Spirosoma aureum: one gene and its partners. The protein of the gene in region 1 binds, or shares a complex with, the protein of each later gene. Links are inferred from orthologs where the notes say so. Each region holds a gene or a part of one and is shown in the gene's direction. Other genes may lie near its edges. The genes, in order: tsaD, tsaE and tsaB.

What was found.
Region 2: the proteins of tsaD (region 1) and tsaE are in contact, whole or in part, in a crystal structure (PDB 6N9A), measured with the Thermotoga maritima proteins. The link is inferred for Spirosoma aureum from one-to-one orthologs. Residues at the interface, in WP_004082750.1 of Thermotoga maritima: Cys10, Asp11, Arg49, His50, Leu82, Gly84, Gly135, Gly136, Glu154, Thr155, Leu156, Asp157, Asp158, Ser159, Glu162, Asp165, Lys166, Arg169, Leu170, Tyr175, Lys213, Thr214, Leu217, Tyr218, Gln221, Arg222, Asn324; in WP_004082108.1 of Thermotoga maritima: Leu37, Gly38, Lys46, Lys57, Val59, Lys60, Ser61, Thr63, Phe64, Thr65, Leu66, Met67, Val69, Pro71, Tyr82, Arg83, Leu84, Asp86, Asp88, Phe89, Asp93, Ile128, Asp130, Glu131, Arg134.
Region 3: the proteins of tsaD (region 1) and tsaB are in contact, whole or in part, in a solved structure (PDB 4WQ4), measured with the Escherichia coli proteins. The link is inferred for Spirosoma aureum from one-to-one orthologs.

What each region holds. Positions count from the first base shown.
Region 1 is NZ_CP050063.1:2,326,623-2,331,501, reverse strand. The notes cover bases 647-3,558. They hold tsaD (tRNA (adenosine(37)-N6)-threonylcarbamoyltransferase complex transferase subunit TsaD), read left to right. Parts: upstream 647-1,548; coding sequence 1,549-2,568; downstream 2,569-3,558. Other genes in these bases: G8759_RS09310 (hypothetical protein), read left to right, coding at 3,554-3,558; G8759_RS09315 (MOSC domain-containing protein), read left to right, coding at 2,585-3,481; G8759_RS09325 (translocation/assembly module TamB domain-containing protein), read right to left, coding at 647-1,416. In the rest of the region: more of G8759_RS09325, read right to left, coding at 1-646; more of G8759_RS09310, read left to right, coding at 3,559-4,381.
Region 2 is NZ_CP050063.1:1,713,427-1,718,177, reverse strand. The notes cover bases 1,390-4,173. They hold tsaE (tRNA (adenosine(37)-N6)-threonylcarbamoyltransferase complex ATPase subunit type 1 TsaE), read left to right. Parts: upstream 1,390-2,462; coding sequence 2,463-2,885; downstream 2,886-4,173. Other genes in these bases: G8759_RS06925 (alanine dehydrogenase), read left to right, coding at 2,951-4,162; G8759_RS06935 (RagB/SusD family nutrient uptake outer membrane protein), read left to right, coding at 1,390-2,096. Also shown: G8759_RS06940 (SusC/RagA family TonB-linked outer membrane protein), read left to right, coding at 1-362; more of G8759_RS06935, read left to right, coding at 390-1,389; G8759_RS06920 (hypothetical protein), read left to right, coding at 4,270-4,674. UniProt on the Escherichia coli protein: Required for the formation of a threonylcarbamoyl group on adenosine at position 37 (t(6)A37) in tRNAs that read codons beginning with adenine.
Region 3 is NZ_CP050063.1:1,337,681-1,342,635, reverse strand. Bases 1,051-4,038 are described here. They hold tsaB (tRNA (adenosine(37)-N6)-threonylcarbamoyltransferase complex dimerization subunit type 1 TsaB), read left to right. Parts: upstream 1,051-2,193; coding sequence 2,194-2,883; downstream 2,884-4,038. Other genes in these bases: G8759_RS05455 (type III pantothenate kinase), read left to right, coding at 2,995-3,771; G8759_RS05465 (S41 family peptidase), read left to right, coding at 1,051-2,106. Also shown: G8759_RS05470 (hypothetical protein), read left to right, coding at 1-425; more of G8759_RS05465, read left to right, coding at 451-1,050; G8759_RS05450 (hypothetical protein), read left to right, coding at 4,121-4,789. UniProt on the Escherichia coli protein: Required for the formation of a threonylcarbamoyl group on adenosine at position 37 (t(6)A37) in tRNAs that read codons beginning with adenine.

The sequences.
Region 1 (4,879 bases):
GTCGATACTGGCCCGTTCCAAATCTGTTCCATGTCCGATAATACGACCTTCTCCGTCGAGTTTACCGAATTGGTCTGGCTGGTCGATCAACTGACCGAGTTCCAGATTCTCACTTTTCAGCGTGGCCGTGTAGGTAGTCTGATCCGAATTGTCGGCTAGTTTCAGGGCCAGATCGCCCGTTACGGTGCCAATGCTCGTCCGGAAGGTGCCTTTGGTCTTGAAATTATCGAATGCACCGACAAACTTGGCGTCAAAGCCAACGGTGCCCAGCTTTTGAATCGTGTGATTGAACGACGTGTCCGGATAATATTGGCGAATATCGGCCATATTAACCAGTGAAGGCGTAAAGGCAAAATCGACCGTTGTCCGGTCCATATCTGGCAGCCCTTTCCAGGCAATATCGCCGGCGAGTCGACTGCGGCCGCCGGGTCCAAAACGCAGATCGGTATGACTCAACCGAAACTCATTGACCGTACCCGTAAAAATGCCGCTCAGATACCAGGTTTCGTTGAGCTCCCGCAGGTAATCCGAAAAGAAACCCAGATCTTTTGACTGCACTTCGCTATCGCGAAAATGGGCCTGCATAAGCACACGGCTGTTGAAATCACTGAATGCCGATGGCCGATCATAGAAGAATGTCAGGCTGTTACGAATGATCGAGTTACCGATATGAGCGCGCAATCTGGCCAGCTCCATTTTTGTATTGCAGTACAGAAAACGGGTATCCAACTGCCGAATTAACAAGCGCGAATCCCGGTCAACGCCGGACAGTCCTTTAATGTCGAGCGCAATCGTATCGCCCAATATTAAAAAATTACTAACCTCTGCCGTCAGGTTTTTCAGCGTAAAGTGGTTGTAGTCGAATCGTTTATGATTTCGCATAAACGGTTCACGCGGATCTTCGAGCGTATAGGCTCCCTCAACCAGGTGTATGTGACTGACCGTGAACGGAACATTCTGGTTCGGAACACTGGGTTTGGCAGGATCAGACGTCAGTTCTTCGATCCGGGCAATAAATTCGTCTAGATTGGTATCACCGGTTTTCGGATTTTTGATCATCCGGACATCAGGCCGATACAACACAATTTCGTCGAGGTGAATGTTGTGCGCCGACGAATCGATGAGATTTTGCAGATCATAATCTGCATCGAGTCGCCCAACCCGAATCATGGGCCGCCCTTCACGATCGCGAATACGAACGCCGGTGAGTGTGATCGAATCGAACCATTTGATCGAAACACCCTGAATATCAACAGGAAACTGAAGTGTTTTAGAGAAACGTGTAGCCAATTCGCTCACAACCCTGGTCTGCACTGCCGGAATTTGCAGACCCAGCACAGCGCCTAGCAGCAAGCCGATCACCGTGAGCAGCAGGTAGAGCAGTGTTTTAAGGAATATGGCGAAGAATTGACGCATTCGGGCCGGAAATGCCTAATGTACAATGATTATTGGAAAATACTCCTACCTCTGACAACTAAGAGAGGGAACGGTTTAGTAGCAACTTCCATTATATATTCTACAAGAATCATTATCCATTAGTTTTGTACGGTGAATATTTTAGCTATTGAATCCTCCTGCGACGAAACATCGGCGGCTGTTTTAGCCAACGGACAGTTGAGATCCAACATCATTGCTACGCAGTTGATTCACGAACAATACGGGGGTGTTGTACCCGAACTGGCCTCGCGAGCCCACCAGCAGCATATTCTCCCCGTAGTCGAACGGGCTTTAATTGATGCAAATATAGCCAAAACGGAGCTGTCGGCCATTGCGTTCACGAGAGGACCTGGTTTATTAGGGTCATTACTGGTTGGTGCATCCTTTGCCAAAGCCCTGGCGCTGGGATTAAACATTCCGCTCATTGAGGTTAACCACATGCAGGCTCATGTTCTGGCCCATTTCATCGACGACCAGCACGAAGGCATTGCCCGTCCGAAACCGGGCTTTCCCTTCCTGTGTCTGACGGTCAGTGGCGGGCACACGCAACTCGTGCGCATCAATAGCCCGCTCACTATGGAGGTTATTGGCCAAACTCAGGACGATGCCGTTGGTGAAGCCTTCGATAAGTCGGCTAAATTGCTTAACCTCCCCTACCCTGGCGGTCCTTTGATCGACAAATATGCGAAAGCCGGTAATCCACTGGCCTACAAGTTCCCAATGGGTGAAATGCCCGGTCTGGATTTTTCATTCAGTGGTATAAAAACGGCTATTTTGTACTTTCTCCGCGATAACGTCAAGAAAAATCCTGATTTCATCGCGGAAAATCTAGCCGATATTTGTGCCAGTATCCAACATACACTGGTGCAGATGTTACTGTCGAAACTGAAGCGGGCGGTCCGCGAAACCGGGATTCACGACATTGCCATTGCGGGAGGAGTATCAGCCAACAGCGGTTTGCGTTCGGCACTCACCCAGCTTGGGAATGAACAGAACTGGAACGTTTTTATCCCGCGCTTTGAGTACTGTACCGACAATGCTGCTATGATTGCCATGGCCGCTCAGTTCAAATATGAACAGGGAGATTTTACGGCGCAGACTGTAAGTCCCCTGCCAAGAATGAGTTTTTAAGGCAACAATTCCGAACATGGTCACAATTTCCGAACTCCACATTTATCCCATAAAATCACTCGGGGGTATTTCTGTAAACGAAGCGGTCATTGAAGCAAAAGGCCTTCAATACGATCGGCGTTTTATGTTGGTTTCGCCCGATGGACAGTTTATGACCCAACGCGCCAATCAGCAGATGGCCCTGATCGACGTAGCCATTGATGGCGCTCGGTTACGCGTCTGGCATCGCCACCGCCCCGGCGATGTGCTGGAACTGCCGCTGGTCGTGCCAGACGAATCGACCGATTTGCCAGAATCACGGGAGACGATGTTGGTTACCATCTGGGATAGCCACGATGTACCGGCGGTTACGGTCAGCGACCAGGCTGATCAGTGGTTCACGGCGGCACTGGGCGTACCAAGCCGACTGGTTTTTATGCCCGATACCACCTACCGGGCCGTTGATCTGAAATACGCCCGCCAAGATGATGCGGTTAGCTTTGCCGATGGCTATCCGTATCTGCTCATTGGTGAAGCCTCGCTCGACGAACTTAATCGACGCTTACCCGTCCATGAGAATGGGCAACCTCAGGTGCTTGAGATGCTCCGGTTTCGACCCAATATTGTTGTAACCGGAAGCTTACCGAACGAAGAAGACGCCTGGAATCATTTCCAGATCGACGGAATTGATCTGTATGGCGTAAAACCCTGTGCCCGCTGTGTTCTGACTACGATTGACCCTGCAACGGGGCAAAAAGGTAAAGAACCTCTCCGAACACTGGCTACCTATCGACAGTGGAATCACAAAATTCTGTTCGGTCAGAACGTTCTGGCAGCCTCAAAGGGAGATCGGCCGCTAGGTACGCTTCGCGTTGGGCAGTTGGTTAATGTGATAAGTCGTCAGGAGCCCTGGCTGGCTCTGCCCATTACCTAAATCACATAGGGTTTCAAAACCTATGGGGTTTACCCAAGTTTATTGCCTATTGTTACCTGTTCATTGAGTCCTTTGCTTACACCTTTACGCAACGCTTATTACCTGAGTTTACCGGTCGTATTTGGGGCCGTGTTGTCGAATCGTATGGCAGCCCGGCTATCGGATGTAACACCGATACACTGGGCTACACCCCTGGTTCTGGCTCTGGTTGTTTTCATTATTTATACCGTCGACCGGCTCCTGGATATCCGGAAGCCTTCTGGACCCGCTACCGCCCGGCATCGATTTCATCGACACTACGCACCATTGCTCTGGCGGGTCGTGATGGCAGCAGCTGCACTGGCGTTTATACTGGCCTTTTTTCTACCAGGCAGTGTTATTAAGTTCGGCCTTGTTTTAGGAGGTATTTGTGCGGCCTACATTGGTGCAGTGTTTAGGCTCCCGTCACGACACCCGGCGCTGTTGTTGAAAGAGCCCTTGGTGGCTATACTCTATTCGGCGGGTGTGTGGGGCAGTGTATGGGTTCAGCGCCCACGTGTCAGTGGGATCGAAATTGCCGAATTTCTGATGTTTCTCGGTATTGCGTTTCAAAACCTGCTGCTGTTCGCCATCATGGAAAAGCGCGAACAGTCTGGCAAACGCGAATTCTCGCTGGCCACAGAATGGGGGGAAGAACGAAGTGACACCCTCCTTCGCTGGCTGACATTTGCCATCATTGCCACGGGTCTGACCCTATGCTTCGTTACAAACGATCGCTTTGCCCAACGGTCGGCAATCATGTTAGCGCTGATGAGTTTGACATTATATGGCATACAGCGTTATCCCGCTTATTTTCTCAGAAACGAACGATACCGCTGGCTCGGTGATGCTGTTTTCTGGTTCCCGGCACTAGTCCTCTGATTAACTGTATGTTCCAGCAGAGCGAACCTATGCAACACAACCAATTGATTACCAATGATATATGCCATTATTCAGCCTTTTGCCTGAGCAATCTATCCTTGATAATTTTTGTAAAGACACCAGTTATAGAGGTACGAAGAAAATTAACGTATGCCCAACAAGTTCAACTATTATATTCCCTCAGTGCTCACATTTTTAGTTTTAAATTCTGAGTTTTAACAAAAATTATCCTTTCGTACATAAATATTAGTCGAAACGCCACTATCCCGTTTAGCGTCTAAAAACGTATCTGCTCTTTTTATTTACTTTACTGATAAACCATGCCAGATGGACTGTGGTCAATCAAACATAGCATTGGTTTTACCATCATTCAGCCTGATCTGAATGACCTACACCCTCATAAATTTTGAAATGATTCAAGGCTTAGAAACCTGCCGATGGTGGATCATTTGGAGGTTTCATACGAAAAAGCATGACTTCTGCTGCGGAAAAGTAATT
Region 2 (4,751 bases), 610 kb from region 1 along the record:
TGTACTATGAGTCCTGGAAGCCAGGCAAAACGGACGCTAAACTGCCAATCCTGCGCTCGAATGACGCGATAAGCTCCAACCCATCTACCTATTATCTGGAACCGGGTGGTTACCTGCGGCTCAAAAACGTTCAGTTGTCCTACAACCTGCCCCGCACGTTGATGAGCCGGTTAGGGGTAAGCAATGCGACTATTTATGTACAAGGTCAGAATCTGCTGACGGCAACTAAGTACACGGGGCTGGACCCTGAAATCAACCTGCGTGATTCAGGAGGTACCGGCAACGACCGGCACATTGGTGTGGATGAAGCGGCTTATCCGGTTGCCAAAACCCTGCTTGTGGGCCTAAATCTGGCGTTCTAATCCCTTGACTTAATCTGATCTTACATCATGAAAAAAATAACTGTATTAGCCTGTCTGTTAACAATTGGCTTTGTTACAGGCTGTAAAGAGTCTTTCCTTGACGTACAACCCAAGGCTGTACTAGGTGCCGAAAACTTTTATAACCGTGTTGGCGTCGGCTATCTGCTTACGGGAGCCTACTCGTTACTGGACGGTTGGGGTTCCGGCGGAACATCGTACCATAGCTCGGCCGACAACTGGGTTTATGGCAGTATAGCTGCTGATGATGCTTACAAAGGATCTACCTCAGGCGATCAGCCGGAAGCAGGCTACATCGAATACAAAAACATTCAGCCCGACAACACCTACTTCCGGGGTAAGTGGCGGGTTGTATACGATGGTGTAGCCCGCTCGAATGATGTGATCCAGGCCGTTGCCAAAGCAACCGACATGAGCAATGACGAGAAGACCCAGGCGATTGCCCAGGCACGCTGTCTGCGGGGTCATTACCATTTTGAAGCGAAAAAAATGTTCAACATGGTACCCTACATCGATGAAAAAATCTATAATCCGCTCGATCTGAACAGTACGAAAGTGCCTAATGACAAAGACATATGGCCCAATATTGTTGATGATCTGAAATTTGCTTACGACAATCTGCCCGAAGTACAGTCGCAGAAAGGTCGGGTAACCAAATGGGCTGCCGCAGCCTTGTTGGCTAAAGCCTATGTTTTTCAGCAGAAATGGGCAGAGGCCAAACCGTTGCTGGAAGCCGTTCTTGCCAGCGGGAAGTACAAGCTGATGGACAGGTACCATGATAATTTCAAGACGGTAACGAATAATAATTCGGAGTCAATTTTTGAGATTCAGTATTCGGTTAATGACGGTACAGGTGAAAACGGCAACAATGGAGCTGTGCTGAACTACCCGTATGCCGGTCCGACCACCTGCTGTGGCTTTTTCCAGCCCGCACAGAACCTGGTCAATGCGTTCAAAACCGACGCCAATGGCTTGCCAATGCCCGCAACGTTCAATGATTCGGATGTAATAAGCGATCAGGGCATTGAGTCGACACAGCCGTTCACACCTTACGCGGGTACACTTGACCCACGTCTGGACTGGACAGTTGGCCGACGCGGCATTCCATTTCTCGATTGGGGAATAATGCCTGGAAAGTCGTGGGTACGCGACCAGGGCAATGGCGGCCCTTATGAAGGCAAAAAGCACTTATTCTATAAGACAGATGTCGGCACGAACACCTTCGCCAGCAATTCGCGTCTGAACGCCAATAATTACCGGATGATCCGTTTATCGCACGTATACCTCTGGCTGGCTGAGTGTGAAATTGAAGTAGGAAGCCTCGAAAAAGCCAGGGAATACGTCAACGTGATCCGGAAACGGGCTGCTAATCCCGATGGTTTTGTGAAACTGGATGACGGTAAGCCAGCGGCTAATTATGTCATTAGCCAGTATACGACCCCCTGGGCCGATAAAGCCGCAGCCCGCACGGCCGTACGGTTCGAGCATAGACTGGAATTTGGCATGGAAGGTCACCGCTTCTTTGATCTCGTGCGCTGGGGTATAGCTGATCAGACTCTGAATGCGTATATGGCGAAAGAGGCCAGATTACGCACGTATTTTAACGGAGCCTCCTTCTCAAAAGGAAAGCACGAATATTACCCGATTCCATTGCAGGAGATTTTGAATAGTAAGATTAGTGGCAAGGAAACACTAAAACAGAATCCTGGCTATTAATTTCATATAAGCAGCACCAGTGGGCAGTGAACAAATAAAGGTGTTCGGCTGCCCACTTTTTTTGTCGCTAGAATCCCGGTTTATGGAAATTTTTATCCGCCCAGCCCAATCATCGGACATTGCTTAAACAGCTTTCTGGCAATGGGGGGTCAAGGGCTCCAGAAATAGTGTTGAGATGCATCACTAACCCCTGAAACGACCCGGAAGCTAAGAAGCTATTAAGTAAACCAATGCGAAAAGAGTGGACCTCCTAAAAATCTGTATCTTTGCAGGCTGTTAGTTTCTGGATACGGGTTGATTCATTTCGTATTGACTCGACCCTAACTGACTTGGGCTAAATTGACTAATCCAGATCAATGCCGGATTATGACGTTACACTTTCATCGACTCGACGAATTAGATACGGTTGCTCATCAATTACTGGCCGAAGGACGAAAGTATTCGGTATGGCTGTTTGAAGGCGAGATGGGTGCTGGTAAAACAACACTGATTAAAGCACTTTGCCGGGCATTAGGTGTCGTCAGTATGGTACAAAGTCCAACCTTTTCGATTGTTAACGAGTATACAACGCACGAAGGCAGGTCGGTCTATCACTTCGATTGCTACCGACTCCGCAATGAAGCCGAAGCGCTGGACATTGGTATCGAAGAGTATTTTGATTCAGGTGATTATTGTTTCATTGAGTGGCCGGAACGCATCGAATCGCTGTGGCCTGCCACCTACTATCAGATCCATCTTTCAGCCGATCATGTCGGCCGCCGAACGGTGGAAACTTTATCAGTTGACTAGTTTTCGAAGGGTAGGCTTGTACCTATTCATGTTTCTATCTACCGAAAACTGAAAACGATTAGCAAGTGACTGGATTCGAGGAATTGGCTAAGCAAACAGCCTTATATCCCAAAGAAGCTCCGATGGCCGTAAAGACCAGTCGGAACGGTTTACTTATCGGTCTGCCGAAAGAAGTATCACTTCAGGAGAACCGTATCGCACTCACGCCCGAAGCCGTGGCCATTCTGGTCCGTAACGGCCACAATGTAATCGTTGAAAAAGGAGCTGGCGAAAAAGCCAAATTCTCGGATACGGAATACAGTGAAGCCGGAGCACAAGTTGCGCAATCACCCCAGGAAGTATATGAGGCCAATCTGATTTTAAAAGTTGAACCACTCGTCGAGTCGGAGTTCGACCACATAAAATCAGGCAGTACGGTTATTTCAGCCCTGAATTTACCTGCTCACGACCGGGGTTATTTCGAAAAAATCAACAACAAAAACCTGACAGCGTTCGGGTATGAATACATTGAAGATCAGGCCGGCAATATGCTTATTATCCGCTCGATGAGCGAGATTGCAGGCAGTACCGTCATGTTGATTGCCGGTGAATACCTGAGCAACGCCGATAATGGGCGGGGCATTATTCTGGGTGGCATTACGGGAGTACCTCCCACCAAAGTAGTGATGCTCGGAGCCGGAACCGTTACCGAATATGCTGTCCGGACGGCCCTGGGTATGGGGTCCGACGTGAAGGTGTTCGACAAGCATCTGTACAAGCTTCAGCGGCTCAAATATTCCGTTGGCCAACACGTCTACACGTCTATTATCGACTCCGACACACTAGCGGAAGCCATTCAGCGCGCAGATGTGGTCATTGGTGCCATGCGGGCAGAAGATGGCCTAAGTCCGATTGTTGTAACCGAGGAGATGATTAGCCGCATGAAACCGGGTTCTGTGATCATCGACGTGTCAATCGATCAGGGCGGCAACTTCGAAACCTCACGAATGACGACCCATAAACACCCCACATTTAAGCACATGGGTGTCATCCACTACTGTGTACCCAATATTGCAGCACGCGTCGCCTACACGGCCAGCATGGCCCTCAGTAACATCTTTTTACCTTTTCTGCTTGAAACTGGTACTACGGGTGGTATTGAGCAGATGATGTATGCGAACCGTTGGTTCATGAAAGGTGTTTATGCTCATAAGGGAACGCTCACCAACGCCTACATCGCCCGGAAGTTCAACATGCGCTTCAAGGATTTGGACCTGTTGCTGGCAGCCCGATTTTAAGTTTTACAACGTCTTCAGTTTATAGGCATCTGTAGGAGGTAAGCCTTACTGGCGCGACAGTACTGAAACTGAAAACCGCACCGGCGACCCGGTGAAAACTTTTTAACATGATTAACCATAGCAACGAAAATACCCTACTCGACGATGCCAATTCGTATGATGTCAACAAAGAGTTGATGGGTGTGATATCGTCGGATTTCATCAAAGTAGCCGATCAGTTGAAAGAGGCTTCGTACCAGATCAGGAAACGTGGCTTCTCGGAATTTCCGATTTTTGTCGCATCACGCCGTGATGTTCCGGTAGGTCAGTTATTGATTGGGGCCACTGAGCTCGACAATCAATGGAACTATAAAGCATCGTTTCTGGACGAGTTCATCCAACGTGCCCTGATTGGTGCAGAATCGCTGGATTTGTGGAAAGAGAATTACAAGCAACCGGATGAATATTGCTGTTTATTTGTCGTACATGGCGATTTTGCCGGCTTTGTTTATATCCCTTATCCCGAAGACTAATAGCGTTTTTTAATCCATCCTAACAAAGCCAGGCCTTCAGGAGACCTGGCTTTATTTTTGTCAGATTGGGTACCGTT
Region 3 (4,955 bases), 990 kb from region 1 along the record:
GGCTTGTTCTGATTGGTTTAATCGAAACGCTGGTCGTACATCTGCTGGTGAATCGATGGAATCCGACAATAGCCTGGTTTGCAACGGTAGCGGGTTTTTATGGTCTTTTATTTTTCGTGGCCGATCTGATGGCAACCATCAAACGGCCAGTGCTGATACAAACCAACCGAATTGTGCTTCGATTTGGCCTTCGGGGATACGGCGTAATTGATCGCCAAAACGTTGAACAGATAAGAGCGATAAACAATAAACCGGAGCGCAACGCCAACACCATGAATGGCGCGTTCCTTACGGCACCGAATGTGCTTATTACCGTACAGGAACCCGTAACAATGAGAGGACCGATGGGCATTCAACGATCCGTATGTCGAATTGCCTTATTTATTGATGATAAAGAGAAATTTATTCACGAATTGACGGCCTGAACTGGCTTCCTAATGCCCGATGGTTATGAAAAAACAGTGGAAATCCCTTGCCCTGGCTGGTGCCCTGGCCGGAAGTTTATCGCTGGTTGCGATGAAAACCGACGATCGTTTCTTCGAGATCGCACGCAACCTCGACATATACGCTACCTTGTTCAAAGAACTGAACATGTATTATGTTGATGAGATAAACCCGAATCGGATGGTCAAAACCAGCATCGACGCCATGCTGAAGGCGCTCGATCCATATACAAACTTCTTTGCCGAAGACGAAATTGAGGACTACATGACCATGACCACGGGTCGTTATAATGGTATTGGTGCCTTGATTGGCCAGCGGCAGAATAAGAGTATTGTGCTCATGGTTTATGAAGGAACTCCGGCCGAAAAATCGGGGCTACAAATCGGTGATGAGATTCTGAAGATCGATGGCGTGGATATAAAAACCCGCAAAGATACCGATACTGGTAAGCTCCTTAAAGGTCAGACAAATACGAACGTTAAACTGACAGTTCAACGCTACGGACAAAAAGGTCCGCTTGACCTGACCGTTAGCCGCGACGTCGTGAAAATGACCAATGTGCCTTACTACGGCATGATCTCAGAGGACGTTGGCTATATAGATCTCAAGGATTTTACGGCAACGGCTTCGCGCGAAGTTCGTACTGCTTTCCAGGAATTGAAGGGAAAGGGAATGAAAAAGCTCGTTCTCGACGTTCGTGAAAATCCGGGTGGGTTGCTGAACATGGCCATCGACATCTGCAATATCTTTATTCCGAAAGACTCAGAAGTTGTTACAACCAAAGGAAAAGTAACGGAATGGAATAAGACCTACACGGCTCTAAACCCGCCTTTAGATCTCGAAATTCCGATCGTTGTGCTTACAAACAGCCATAGCGCATCAGCGGCCGAGATTGTGTCGGGCGTCATTCAGGACTACGACCGGGGCGTCCTGATCGGTCAGCGTACGTATGGCAAAGGCCTGGTACAAACCACTCGTGAGCTTTCGTTTAACACTAAACTTAAGATTACAACAGCCAAGTATTACATTCCGAGCGGACGTTGCATTCAGGCCATCGATTACAGCCACCGCAATCCCGATGGCAGTGTCGGCAAAATAGCGGATTCGCTCAAAACGGCATTCAAAACCAAAGCCGGACGGGTTGTATACGATGGTGGTGGCGTTTTACCCGATGTCGTGATTGAAGCCCAGACACCAACGCCCATTGCGCTGAGCCTGACGAACAAGGGGTTGATTTTCGATTATGCCGTAAAATACCGTCATGAGCATCCGACCATTAAACCCGCCCGCGAATTTCACCTGACTGATGCTGAATACCAGGAATTTGTCAAATGGGCCAGCAATCAAGAGTACGATTATACGACGCAGGTTGAAAAAGATTTAGGTACGCTGGAAGCATCAGCCAAGAAAGAAAAGTATTTCGATCAGATTCAGGATCAGTTAAAAGCTCTGAAAACAAAAGTTTCGCACAGCAAAGACGCCGATATGATGACCTTCAAAACCGAAGTCCAGACCTTACTGGAGCAGGAAATTGCGGGGCATTACTACCTCCAGAAAGGTCTTAAAGAAGCATCTTTTGCTACTGACCCCGAACTAAAAGCAGCGCTCGATCTCTTTAAAGACATGGGTCGGTATACAGCGACACTAAAAGGAGCCAAATAATAATCCATCAATAATGAAGCGTGTAACGTGAAGACCAAAGCCTGATTGGTATTAATCTTCACGTTACACGCTTCATTATTCTTTGCTATGCTTATTCTCTCGCTTGATACGTCTACAGCAGCCTGTTCGGTAGCGCTGCACAAAGACGGTACACTAGTAGGCTGTTACGAGCTATTTACGGAACGTACGTCGGCCGCTATGCTCACGACGCTACTTGACAATGTCGTGCAGCACAGCGGTTTTACACTTAGCCAACTAGATGCCATTGCCGTTGCTAAAGGGCCGGGATCCTATACAGGCTTGCGAATTGGCATTTCAACCGCCAAGGGCCTTTGCTTTGCGCTTGACAAACCGCTTCTGGCCATAAATACACTAGCCGGCATGACCGAACAGATTCGGGCGCATTATCCGGCGAACTACCTTCTCTGTCCCATGATCGATGCTCGTCGAATGGAGGTTTACTGTGCGTTGTTTGAGGCCTCTGGTCAGGAAGTAAGCCCGACTTCGGCACAGATTATCGATGAACAATCATTCAGCGACTGGCTGGCAAAAAATACGGTTGTGTTTTTTGGCGATGGAGCCGAAAAATGCCGGGCAGTACTTGCCCATACTCCTGCTGCCATTTTCCCGGAGCAGCTAATTATTCCCTCCGCCCGGACAATCGGCAAACTAGCGACGGGTGCCTTTGAGGCTCGGCAGTTCGAGGATGTTGTCACTTTCGAACCTTTTTATTTGAAAGATTTTATGACAAATAAGCCGAAAAAGGCCATTCTTTAAACCAGGTATTCTTTTGATAACCTGAAGTTAATTCATGATTGAGGTCAATTTTGTGGGAATCTGACGTTTTTCTCCTTATTTCGCCCCGGCAACCGTCCCCATTCCGCTCTCGTGCAGATTATCGTTGATGTTGGTAATACCGACGCCGTTTTCGGACTTTACAATCAAACTGGCTGGCAAAACATCTGGCGAACTCCCGCCCGACGCGATGAATCAGCGGCTTCCTATGAAGCACGACTCCGCTTATGGCTCTTGGAAGCCAATGTACTGCTGAGTTCTATTGAGACCACCGTTCTTAGTAGCGTAGTTCCCGATTTAACGCCAACAATCAGAACTATGCTAGCCGAGCTATTTGGGTTAGAGCCCATTGTGGTTGGTCCGGGCGTATATCCCCTACTCCCCCTTGAGATTTTAAGACCCCACGAAATAGGAGCCGATTTAGTAGCCAACGCGCTGGCTGCCTATACGCGCTATCACCAGAATTGTGTTGTGGTCGATTTTGGCACAGCACTGACCTTCACGACTGTTTCAGGTGAGGGAAAGATCATTGGGGTTGCCATTGCTCCGGGTCTCAAAACCGCCATTCGGTCTTTATTTGCCAATACGGCTCAACTACCGGAAGTCCCAATCGAAGTACCCTCATCGGCATTGGGCACCAGCACGACGCATGCCATTCAGGCGGGTGTGGTGTTAGGTTATGAAGGCCTTGTTCGCTCGCTACTTGATCGCATTCGGATCGAGCTTAATGGCGACTGTATGGCCGTTGCTACTGGCGGATTATCGGGCCGGATTCCGTCACTACGGGATGCCTTCGCCGAAATTATTCCATCTCTTACGCTGGATGGTGTGCGCCTGATTGGCGAAACTGTGACGGATTCAATCAAATAAGCAACTATTTTATGTATTGAATTTACTCAACGGCAGATGCCGTTGGCATAGGTTATTTGTGGCTTTATGTGCTGGCCTGTCGATTTTTGTCAAAAAAAATTATGTACGGTACGCCGTTCTACAACTTTACTAAACAACAAAATATCCTTCTAATATCCAGTTATTTACCTCTAAATTAAGCAGTTTTTAAGAGTAGAGGCAAATTTAATATAATTTAAAAAATACAAAAAAATAATCAATTAGTACCATTGAATAACTATTGCTAGTAAATCGCTTCCTATACCTCCAATTTCCCGTTCACCAACGGTCAGATTCGGCAATATTATCCGGGTCATGACGACGAGTGATTATGAAAAAGGGGATATTATTAACAATTCTTTGGTTAAGCTTTGTGGGAGGCAAGGCAATGGCTAAAACGCTGTGGAATCGTGGCGAATTATCACTGGCTAATGGTACCGTTCTGACAGGTGATCTAAGTTATAATTGGAAGGCAGAAATTGTCCAGTTTCAGGAAGGAAATACGATAAAGGCTTTCTCAGCTTTTCAAGTTAAGGAATTCAAGTATTTTGATACGCAGTTTAACGTTCTGCGTAAGTTTATAGCCGTCGATTATCCCTTAAAGCAGTCGTTCAAGAGGGTTCTGTTTCTGGAGGAATTCGGGATTGGACCAATGATGATCTATCGCCGGTTGCGTCATGCTCATGATCCGATTAAAATCGGTAACCCAAGTGCTTTCGGCGTGGATGATCAGACGATCAAACGGCTTGATAACTTCACGTACTATATTTTTGAAGGCGACAAAATAACGAATCTGGACGACTTCGCTCAATCGTTGTGGCCCCGCATGAAAACCGAATTTTCGGATGAGCTTAGTCACTATTCCGAGACGCTGCACATGGATATGGGCTCTACCCTTGCCCGCTTACTGCTCATTACTCAATATAACCAATTGAAAGTTCGTGCTGGCCACGTAACCCAAGTTCTATTAGAGTCCCACTCCGAGTCAGTTAGCCTCTAACAAGACAAAGGTCATTCTCTTTCTTACCTTACTAATATTTCCTATTTTCGAATAAAGCTTTACTAAAATTTCGATAAATAATGCAAAAAAGGCACCTTTATATGGGGTGCTTTTTTGCATTATTCCAAGTCAATAAAATAATTACAAAAAATCGATAGCCATAAAA